One region of the Pseudomonas salmasensis genome, then DNA from elsewhere that is predicted to be linked to it. Evidence: riboswitches for the same ligand, from Rfam matches in the RefSeq annotation. Region 1 holds a riboswitch; the other holds the start of a gene.

Evidence for each region. Region 1 has a riboswitch for cobalamin ahead of HU731_RS06140 (ABC transporter substrate-binding protein). Riboswitches for the same ligand answer to the same signal wherever they lie in the genome.
Region 2: another riboswitch for cobalamin. It lies ahead of cobO (cob(I)yrinic acid a,c-diamide adenosyltransferase); the one in region 1 lies ahead of HU731_RS06140 (ABC transporter substrate-binding protein).

Annotation. Positions count from the first base shown of each region.
Region 1 covers NZ_CP077083.1:1,430,941-1,436,056, forward strand. The annotation lists gene HU731_RS06120 (aldehyde dehydrogenase family protein) at 1-734, shown strand, start outside; gene HU731_RS06125 (protealysin inhibitor emfourin) at 769-1,074, opposite strand; gene HU731_RS06130 (M4 family metallopeptidase) at 1,104-2,165, opposite strand; gene HU731_RS06135 (DNA/RNA non-specific endonuclease) at 2,302-3,231, shown strand; cobalamin riboswitch at 3,354-3,546, shown strand; gene HU731_RS06140 (ABC transporter substrate-binding protein) at 3,662-4,672, shown strand; gene HU731_RS06145 (FecCD family ABC transporter permease) at 4,669-5,116, shown strand, end outside.
Region 2 covers NZ_CP077083.1:1,732,221-1,737,336, forward strand. The annotation lists gene HU731_RS07530 (cobyrinic acid a,c-diamide synthase CobB) at 1-1,228, opposite strand, end outside; gene cobO (cob(I)yrinic acid a,c-diamide adenosyltransferase) at 1,225-1,836, opposite strand; cobalamin riboswitch at 1,916-2,162, opposite strand; gene HU731_RS07540 (PQQ-dependent sugar dehydrogenase) at 2,263-3,576, shown strand; gene HU731_RS07545 (C40 family peptidase) at 3,712-4,251, opposite strand; gene HU731_RS07550 (C40 family peptidase) at 4,396-5,025, opposite strand.

The DNA of each region.
Region 1 (5,116 bases):
CTATCGGCTCCCAGGCCGGCGCCGCCTTGAAGAAGTGTGTACTGGAACTGGGCGGCTCCGACCCCTTTATCGTGCTCAACGACGCCGACCTCGACGCCGCTGTGCAAGCCGCCGTGATCGGCCGGTTCCAGAACAGCGGCCAAGTCTGCGCCGCCGCCAAGCGCCTGATCATCGAGGCCGGCGTGGTGGACGCCTTCACCGCCAAATTCATTGAAGCCAGCCGCGCCCTGGTGATGGGCGACCCAGCGTCAGCCAACACCTATGTGGGCCCGATGGCCCGCTTCGACCTGCGCGACGAGCTGCATGGCCAGGTGCAGGCCACGCTGGAAGAAGGCGCCACCCTATTGCTGGGCGGTAACAAAGTCGCCGGTGCAGGCAATTACTACGAGCCGACTGTGTTAGCGAACGTCACCGACCAGATGACCTCGTTCAAACAGGAGCTGTTCGGCCCCGTGGCGTCGATCATCACCGCCCGCGATGCCGAGCACGCCGTCTCCCTGGCCAATGACAGCGAGTTTGGCCTGACTGCGAGCATCTTTACCAGCGACGCGGCAAAGGCGCGGGGTATCGCCGATCAGTTGGAAACCGGTGGGGTCTTCGTCAACTCGTTCAGCGTCTCAGACCCTCGGGTGGCATTTGGCGGCGTGAAGAAGAGCGGGTTCGGCCGCGAGCTGTCGCACTTCGGCGTACGCGAGTTTTGCAATGCGCAGACGGTGTGGCTCGATCGTAAGTAGCTCGCCAAGAGCCACAAATCAGCCTTGGCGCGCTTCAACAATTTATGTGCCGCCGCACGCACTGCACCAACCCGTCCAGTGCCGGGGGATTCACCGGCGCGAGCACACAAACCGTGTGCTCGCGCTTGCCCTCCGCGACTGTCAGGGTGTAATGCACCCGGCCTGGGTTGCCAGGCTCGGGATCGGTACTTTGTGGCAACTTGAAAAAATCGGCAGCTTCGATCAGTTGCCGCAACTCCTGCTGGTCGGGTTCGGGCAGCGAGTCCAGTTCCACCGTACGCGGCTTGGCCAGCCCCGGAAAATACGCCGCCCCGCCGCTTTCCTTGATTGAAATTCGCATGGCTGTTCCTCGCCGCCCAGGCGGCTTCGTCAAACGTTTATGCCCACCGCTTTCCAGCCTGCCTTGACCGCCTTCTGTTCATCCTTGTTCACGCCATAAAGCTGGCCGGCAATATCGTGGGTGATGCGCGCAAAACGCAAAAACCCGGAGTTGGGCCGCAACCGCGAATCACGCAGTGCGTCGTACCAGATACGCCCGGCACGCTCCCAGGCGAACCCGCCTATATTGATCGCCACCTGGTAGAACGCATGGTTGGGAATGCCGGAATTGATATGCACCCCACCATTGTCCTCGTAAGTCTGTACAAAATCATCCATGTGCCCCGGCTGCGGGTCTTTGCCCAACAGCTTGTCATCAAAGGCGGTGCCAGGCGCTTTCATCGAGCGCAGGGCGGTGCCTTTGATCTTTTTGGTAAATAGCCCCTTGCCGATCAACCAGTCGGCGTCCTCGGCCTTTTGCTTTAACGCGTACTGCTTGATCAACGAGCCGAACACGTCCGACAACGACTCGTTCAGCGCGCCGGACTGGTTGAAGTACATGAGCTTGGCCTCATCCTCGGTGACGCCGTGCGCCAGCTCATGGCCGATGACATCGAGCGCCACGGTGAAGCGGTTGAATAACTGCTGGTCGCCGTCGCCAAACACCATCTGGGTCGAATTCCAGAATGCATTGTTGTAGTCCTGGCCGAAGTGCACAGTGGCATCCAGGGCCATGCCCGCGTCGTCGATGGAATTGCGGTCGAACACTTGGTCGAAAAAGTCGAAGGTTGCGCCCAGGCCGTCATAGGCCTCATCCACCGCAGCATCGCCACTGGCGGGCTGCCCTTCGCCACGGATCAGTTTTCCGGGCAGGCTGTCGGTGTTGTTGGCGCTGTAGATCGAGCGCTGTTTTTCGCTGCCCGCCGCCAATGCCATCCGCGCGGGGCTTTTGGCGGGTTCGGCGACCATGCGCAACGAGCGGAACGTGCTGTCCTTGGCACGCGTGCGTAACGCGACCTCCCGTTGGGCTTTGTCGCCGTGGCGTGCGATCTGGTCGAGCATGTACGGCGGGATGAGGCAGAAAATCGGATTGCGCGGTTGGCGAACACACATGAGCTGGCTCCTTTTTGGCGTGTGATGAACGTCCGGGTAACGCTTTTCAGGATAGCCCTGGGATCGCCACCCGGGCCAAATTGTCATGAGTTTGTGTTTCAGTGGTGTTTATCCGAGGCCCATAAGGAACATGCCCATGCCCGCCCGCACAGTCAAAATCGATCTGTCGCACCGCCCCAGGCTTGCCGACCTGCGACCGTTGATCGCGCCCAGCCCCACCCTGCTGGAAGCCAGAGCCACGACGCCGCGCGTCACAGCGGCCAAGGACCTCAAAAACCGCGTTGGCTATGCCGACGATTTCCTCAGCGACTTCGTGGTGCCCTGGCCCACGGTTGGCGAGCCATTGGTGGGCGACGTGCAACCCAAGCGCCTGGACTACACGCATTTCTCCATCACCATGTCGCGCACCCGACGACTGGCACTGTATGTTGGCGTCAACATCGACGGCGCCAAGCACCTGGACATCACGCGCAGCAACGACACCTGGGCCTACGATGGCCGCCTGCCCACCGACGCCCAGGTCGGTGAAGACCTATACGCCGGCAACGGCCTGGACCGTGGCCACCTGGTGCGCCGCCAGGACCCCAACTGGGGCGACGACGCGAACACGGCCAACCTCGACACCTTCCACTTCACCAACTGCTCGCCACAAATGAGCGGCTTCAACCAGAAGACCTGGCTGGAGCTCGAGGACTATATCCTCGACAACACCCAGCGCTGGAAAGCCCGGGCCACGGTGTTCAGCGGCCCGGTGTTCAGCGACAACGACCGCGTGTATCGCGGGGTAAAAATCCCCCAGGCATTCTGGAAAGTGGTGGCCTACCTCAGCGACGACGGCAAACCGTCCGCCAGCGCCTACATGATCGACCAGCGCCGCGAGCTGGACCAATTGGACCTGGTGTTCGGCCAACTGAGAACCTACCAACGCAGTGTGATTGCGATCGAACAATTGACCGGCATTCGCTTCGGCCAACTGGCTGACTACGACGGCTTCAGCAACGAAGAGCGCGCCAGCGGTACGCGCATCGAAGCCCTGATCCGCGGCCCCCAAGACATTCGACTCTAACCACTCCCCCCTGTAGGAGCGAGCTTGCTCGTGAAGACCGTCAACGATAACGCAGGGGCGCCTGATACCCCGCGGTGTTCTCAAGTTCTTCGCGAGCAAGCTCGCTCCTACAGGGCGTGATGGCTTACCATACCGGCGCCGGTTCCCACGTGGGACTAATAGGGAATTCGAAACGCCGCCCAAGCGTCAATCGAAACTGCCCCCGCAACTGTAGGTGCTGAGCCTGCCCCTGAATGCCACTGGACCTTGTCCGGGAAGGCGGGGGCGTGGCGATGACGCATCAGTCAGGAGACCTGCCGGCCCAGCAACATCACTAACCGGCGGGGTGTCCGGGAAGGACATCCTGGCCCTGCGCACCTGTAGCGTCCCAGGGCGTATTTCCGAGCCGTAACTCCCCAGCTGCACCCCTGGCTCACTCGGAGATCGCCCCATGCTGCCACGTGTTATCGCCCTGATCGCAGGCTTGAGCGCCTGCGCCCTGGCCCACGCCGCGCCAAGCCACTACCCGCTGACCGTGGAAAACTGTGGCAGCACCCTGACCTTCCAACAAGCGCCCGCCCGCAGCGTGAGCATCGGCCAGGCCGCCACCGAGATGCTTTATGCCTTGGGCGTGGGCGATAAAGTGGTAGGCACGTCGCTGTGGTTCAACAACGTGTTGCCACAGTACAAAGCGCAGAACGACCGCATCGAGCGCCTGGCCAACAACGAGCCAAGCTTTGAAGCGGTGATCGCCAAGCGCCCGCAACTGGTGGCCGCCGAACTGGAATGGGTGGTGGGCCCGCAAGGCGTGGTCGGCACCCGTGAGCAATTCCATGAGCTGAAGATCCCCACCTACGTGCTGCCGTCCGACTGCGAGGCCAAGGACAACCTGGTCGGCGCCGACGGCACGCGGTTGCAGCCGTTTCGCATCGAGACGATTTACCAGAGCATCCAGCAGCTTGCGCAGATTTTCGACGTGCAGGCGCGCGGCCAACAGTTGAACGATGAGCTCAAGGCGCGCCTGGCCACATCCATCGCTACCGCCCAAGGCAAAGGTTTGAAGCAGGCCAGCGCACTGGTGTGGTTCTCCAGCGCCGAAATGGCCAGCGACCCTTATGTGGCCGGCCATAAAGGCGTGCCGCAATTCATGCTGCACACCTTGGGCCTGCACAACGTGGTGCAGTCCGATGAAGAATGGCCCGCCGTCGGCTGGGAAACCATCGCCAAGGCCAACCCCACCTTCCTGGTGATTGCACGCATGGACCGTCGCCGCTACCCCGCCGACGACCACGAAAAGAAACTCACCTTCCTGCGCAGCGACCCGGTGACCCGCAACATGGACGCGGTGAAATACAACCGCATCATCATCCTCGACGCGCTGGCACTGCAGGCCAGCCTGCGTACGTTCGACGGCCTGGAACAACTGGCTACCGCCATCGACGGCTACGACCTGGGCCAATGATGCGCACCCTCCTTGCCCTCGCCCTGCTGTTGCTCGCCCTGCTCGCTGGCGTGGCCATCGGCGAAACCGCCATCGAACCGCAGGTGGTGTTGCAGGTGCTCGCCAATAAACTCTGGGCCGCAGGCTACGCGCTGGACCCGATCGATGAAGGCGTGGTGTGGAATTACCGCCTGACCCGCACCCTGGTAGCCGCAGCCTGCGGTGCCGGGCTGGCGACCTGCGGGGTGATCCTGCAATCGTTGCTGCGCAACCCGCTGGCAGACCCGTACCTGTTGGGCATCAGCGCCGGCGCCTCCACCGGTGCCGTGCTCGTCGTGCTGATCGGTGTGGGCGGCGGGCTGGTGTCGTTATCGGCGGGGGCGTTTGTCGGCGCCATGGCCGCGTTTGCCCTGGTGATTCTGCTCGCCCGCGCCAGCGGATCGTCCAGCGGCACCGGGCAGATCA
Region 2 (5,116 bases), 300 kb from region 1:
TCAATCGACCTTGGCGATAGACCGCTTCAGCCCCGCGCCCGCCGTTAGGGCTCAGGCCACGGGCAATCGGCGCCCATTCGGTGCTGGTCAGCGAATGGTGATAGGTATGCCCACGCAAGGTCCCCTCCGGCAGTTCAACGCTTTGCAGCGCCAGGGCCGCGAGTTTCTTCTGCATCACCGCATCGCCCTGCAACAAGCCAACCAGTTCGGCGCGTGTACCCTCCACATCGGTCAAAGAATCGAGCAGATAGAGCATGCCGCCACATTCGGCGAGCAGAGGCTTGCCAGCGGCGTGATGAGCACGAATGGCGTCCAGCATCGCGGTATTGGCCGACAATGCCTGGTGGTGCAGTTCTGGATACCCGCCGGGCAGATAGAGGCTGTCAGCTTCAGGCAGTTGCCGATCATGGATCGGTGAGAAGAACTTCAGCTCGGCGCCCACCGCCCGCAGCAAATCCAGGCTGGCACCGTAGGTAAAGGCAAAGGCTTCGTCACGGGCGACGGCAATACGCACACCGGCCAGCAAGGGCTCGGCCTCGACCACGTGCGGCGCGGCAAAGGTCACCGGCGGCGGCAGGGCCACTTCGCAACTGCTGCCCAACGCTTGGGCGGCGGCGTCCAGGCGTACATCAAGGTCGTTCAATTCGCTGGCTTGCACCAGGCCCAGATGACGGCTGGGCAGTTCGATGCCGGTCTCGCGGGACAATGCACCGTACCAACGCAAGCCCTCGGTGAGGCTGCCTTCGAGCAATTGCGCATGGCGCAGGGTGCCGACGCGGTTGGCCAGCACGCCGGCGAACGGCAGGTCGGGTTGATAGCGCGCCAACCCCAGGGCCAAAGCGCCGAACGTCTGGGCCATGGCGGTGCCATCGATCACGCCCAGCACCGGTACACCGAAGTGCCGCGCCAGGTCAGCGCTGGAGGGCGTGCCGTCGAACAGGCCCATCACGCCTTCGATGAGGATCAGGTCAGCCTCCCCCGCCGCTTCCCAGAGCAGGCGGCGGCTTTCCTGCTCGCCCACCATCCACATGTCCAACTGGTACACCGGCGCGCCACTGGCACGTTCGTGGATCATCGGGTCGAGAAAGTCCGGCCCGCATTTGAACACGCGCACTTTGCGCCCCAGGTTGCGGTGCAAACGGGCGAGCGCGGCGGTGACGGTGGTTTTGCCCTGGCCGGACGCCGGAGCGGCGATCAATACGGCCGGGCAATGACGGGGCTGATTCAAAGTTCGACGCCTTTCTGTGCCTTGATACCGGCCTGGAACGCGTGCTTGAGCATGCCCATTTCGGTGACGGTGTCGCCCATTTCGATCAGCTCAGGCTTGGCGCCACGGCCAGTGACCACCACATGCTGCATGGGCGGGCGGGCTTGCAGGTCGCTGAGTACCTGGTCCAGGTCAAGGTAACCGTGCTTGAGGGCGATGTTCAGTTCGTCCAGCACCACCAAGCCGATGGAAGGGTCATTCAACATGGCCCGGGACACTGCCCAAGCCGCTTCGGCAGCGGCGATATCGCGCTGGCGGTCCTGGGTTTCCCACGTGAAGCCTTCGCCCATTACATGAAAGCGCACCTGCTCGGGGAAGCGGCGGAAGAACAATTCTTCGCCGGTGCTGTTACGCCCCTTGATGAACTGCACCACACCGCATTGCATGCCATGGCCCATGGCGCGGGCCAACATGCCGAACGCCGAACTGCTCTTGCCTTTGCCGTTGCCGGTCAGCACCAGCAGCAGGCCGCACTCGTTGGGGGAATTGGCGATGCGCTCGTCGATCACGGCTTTTTTGCGCAGCATGCGTGCCAGGTGGCGTTCGTCGCGGTCGGGGGAATCAGTCATGGCAGCTCTCCGTTGGGGCTGGACAAAAACGGCGGGCAGGAAAAAGAAAAAACAGACAGCCAAGCATCGCCCACCGTGATGCTGTTGGATGATCCAGGCCGGTCTCCGGGCTCATGAGTGGCGCTTTTGATAGCAAGCAGCCGAGGGTGCGCCTTCCCATATCGCACGCGATACAGTGGCAAACAGCACCGTCTTGACTCATTTACCGTTGCGGGGGCAGCGCCGGAATCGCGGCAGCACTGTTTACAAGTGCGCTCACTCACCGGCTTCCCTGTTTCACTCCATCGACGCGTACGCCACAGAGCACCTGGAACAAGCCGCGAAGGTTAGTGGGTTGGGGGTGGAGCGTCAATTAAAGCTGGCCTTGTACTTGAACCATCCGCCGTTCGTGCTTCTCTACCCCCTACAGGTATCAAGGAGAAAACCATGCCTAAAACCCGACTCGCCCTACTGATCATGTTCGCCGGCAGCCTCGCTGCGTGTGGCGAAAGCTCGACCCTGCAGGTCGCCGACGGCACCGGGCCCTCACCCCGGCTGCCGGAGCCGAACAAGACGCTGATCCCCACCGTCAATATCGCCCCGGCCATCGGCTGGCCCGAAGGCGCCAAGCCCGTCGCCGCCGCCGGCACCCAGGTGGCCGCGTTTGCCGAAGGCCTGGATCACCCGCGCTGGCTCTACGTATTGCCCAACGGCGATGTACTGGTGGCCGAGACCAATGCCCCACCCAAGCCGGACGATACCAAAGGCCTACGCGGCTGGGTGATGGAAAAAGTCATGGACCGCGCTGGCGCCGGCGTGCCGAGCCCGAACCGTATTACCTTGCTGCGCGATACCGACCATGATGGCGTGGCAGAAACTCGCACGGTGTTCCTGGAGAACCTCAACTCGCCGTTTGGCATGGCCCTGGTGGGCAACGACTTGTATGTGGCCGATTCAGATAAGTTGCTGCGCTTTGCCTATCAGCCGGGTGAAACCGCGATCACCTCCCCCGGCACCAAGGTGGTGGATTTACCGGGTGGCCCTTTGAACCACCACTGGACCAAAAACGTAGTGGCCAGCCAGGACGGCAGCAAGCTGTACGTGAGCGTCGGCTCCAACAGCAACGTCGGCGAAAACGGCCTGGAAGCCGAACAGGGTCGCGCCGCCATCTGGGAAGTCGACCGTGCCACCGGCCAGCATCGCATTTTTGCCTCCGGCCTGCGCAACCCCAACGGCATGGCGTGGGAGCCACAGAGCGGCAAGTTGTGGACGGCGGTCAACGAGCGCGATGAGATTGGCAGTGACCTGGTGCCCGACTACATCACCTCGGTCAAGGATGGCGGGTTCTACGGCTGGCCTTTCAGCTATTACGGCCAGCACGTAGACGTGCGTGTCACCCCGCAGAACCTGGACATGGTCGCCAAGGCCATCGCTCCCGACTATGCGGTAGGCCCTCACACTGCGTCGCTGGGGCTGACCTTCGCCGAAGGCAGCAAACTCCCCACCCCCTTCACGAATGGCGCATTTATCGGCCAGCATGGCTCCTGGAACCGCAAGCCGCACAGTGGCTACAAGGTCATTTTCGTGCCGTTCGAAGGGGGCCAGCCGAAAGGGCAACCGGTGGATGTGCTGACGGGGTTTCTTGATAGCGATGAGAAAGCCATGGGCCGGCCGGTTGGCGTGGTGATTGATCAGCAAGGGGATTTGCTGGTGGCCGATGATGTGGGCAATAAGGTTTGGCGGGTTTCTGCGGCCAAATAATCCATTTGAACAGCGCCACAAAAACAATGTGGGAGCGGGCTTGCTCGCGAAAGCGGTGGTTCAGTCAGAAAGTTTATCGACTGACACTCCGCCTTCGCGAGCAAGCCCGCTCTCACATGGGGTGCTGTGTTCGGCTCAGGGGTTACGCGCAAGATTCGCTGGCAGTACCCGCTTGGCACTCAGGTAGGCATTCTGCCAATACGCTTTGGATAGCGTATCCAGCTTCACGGTACCGCCGGTTTGCGGCGCGTGTACGAAGCGACCCTCCCCCACATAAATGCCCGCATGGCTGACCCGCGAACCACCACCGGTGGCGAAGAACAGCAGGTCGCCGGTTTGCAGGTTTTGTTCGCTGACGTCCTGGGCACGCATCACGATCAATTCACGGGTGGTGCGCGGCAATGAGATGCCGGCAGCGTCGCGGAATACAAAGCCGATCAGGCCGCTGCAATCGAACCCCGAGTCCGGTGTGTTGCCGCCCCAGCGATAAGGCGTGCCGACCAGGCCCAGCGCACGAAAGAGCACGTCTTCGGCAGCCGGCGAGAAATTCTGGGTGGCATAGTTGAACACCGGCTTAGGCTTGACCGCGACGGGCGCGGGCGGCGGTGTGCGACTGGCGCAGGCGCTGAGCAGCGCGGCGCAAACAATAAGCATCAGGCGGGCCGAGGTCGACATGTGCAGAACAATCCTGGTCTGGATGCGGCTTTCGCTGCCGAACGTTGAAAACCAGAACGCGCAAGCAAAGCTCGCGCGAACGGATGACAACAATGTCCAGGGATTCTAGCGCTTACACGTCAAACTTCAAGTATCACTTTAACTTTACTTACTAGCGGTAACCGTAGTCGGGGCCATGGCGAGTGCGCGCTTGGCTTCGATGAAGGTTTTGCTCCAGTAGCTGTCACCCAGGTTATCGACCCGAACACCACCACTGCGGCGGCTGCTGGAGTGAATAAACTGGTTATCGCCCAGGTAGATACCGGCGTGGCTGACACGACCGCGGCCACTGGTACTAAAGAAAAGCAGATCACCGGGCTTGAGGTTGTTTCGTGCGACCAACGGTGCATTCACGTTGATCATCTCGCGTGTAGAGCGCGGCAGGTTCATGCCGGCTTCTTCACGAAACAGGTAGCCAATGAACCCGCTGCAATCAAAACCGGCTTCCGAGGTGCCGCCGAAACGGTAACGGGTACCGATCAAGGACATGCCGCGCTCAAGGATGCTGTCGGCCAGAAGTGGCAGCTGGTAAGGCTTGCTGTCAGAGAACTCGGCGAGTTCTTTTTCGGTTGCCACCTCTTCTTCATAAACAGAAGCAGACTGTGCAGCAACGAACTTTGCCTGATTTTGAACCTGTGGTTTTTGCTGTTCTGCCACCTGCTGAGGGTGGGAGGCGCAACCAAACAACAGGGTAACGAGTGCGAGAGGCACGAGGGGTGCGAAGCGATTTAGCATGGGCACGACCGTGGCTGATGTGTAAAGAAGCCGAGACTATGCCCTCTATCACATCGATTTGCAAATTCAATCGTGATCTATGTGACTTCCC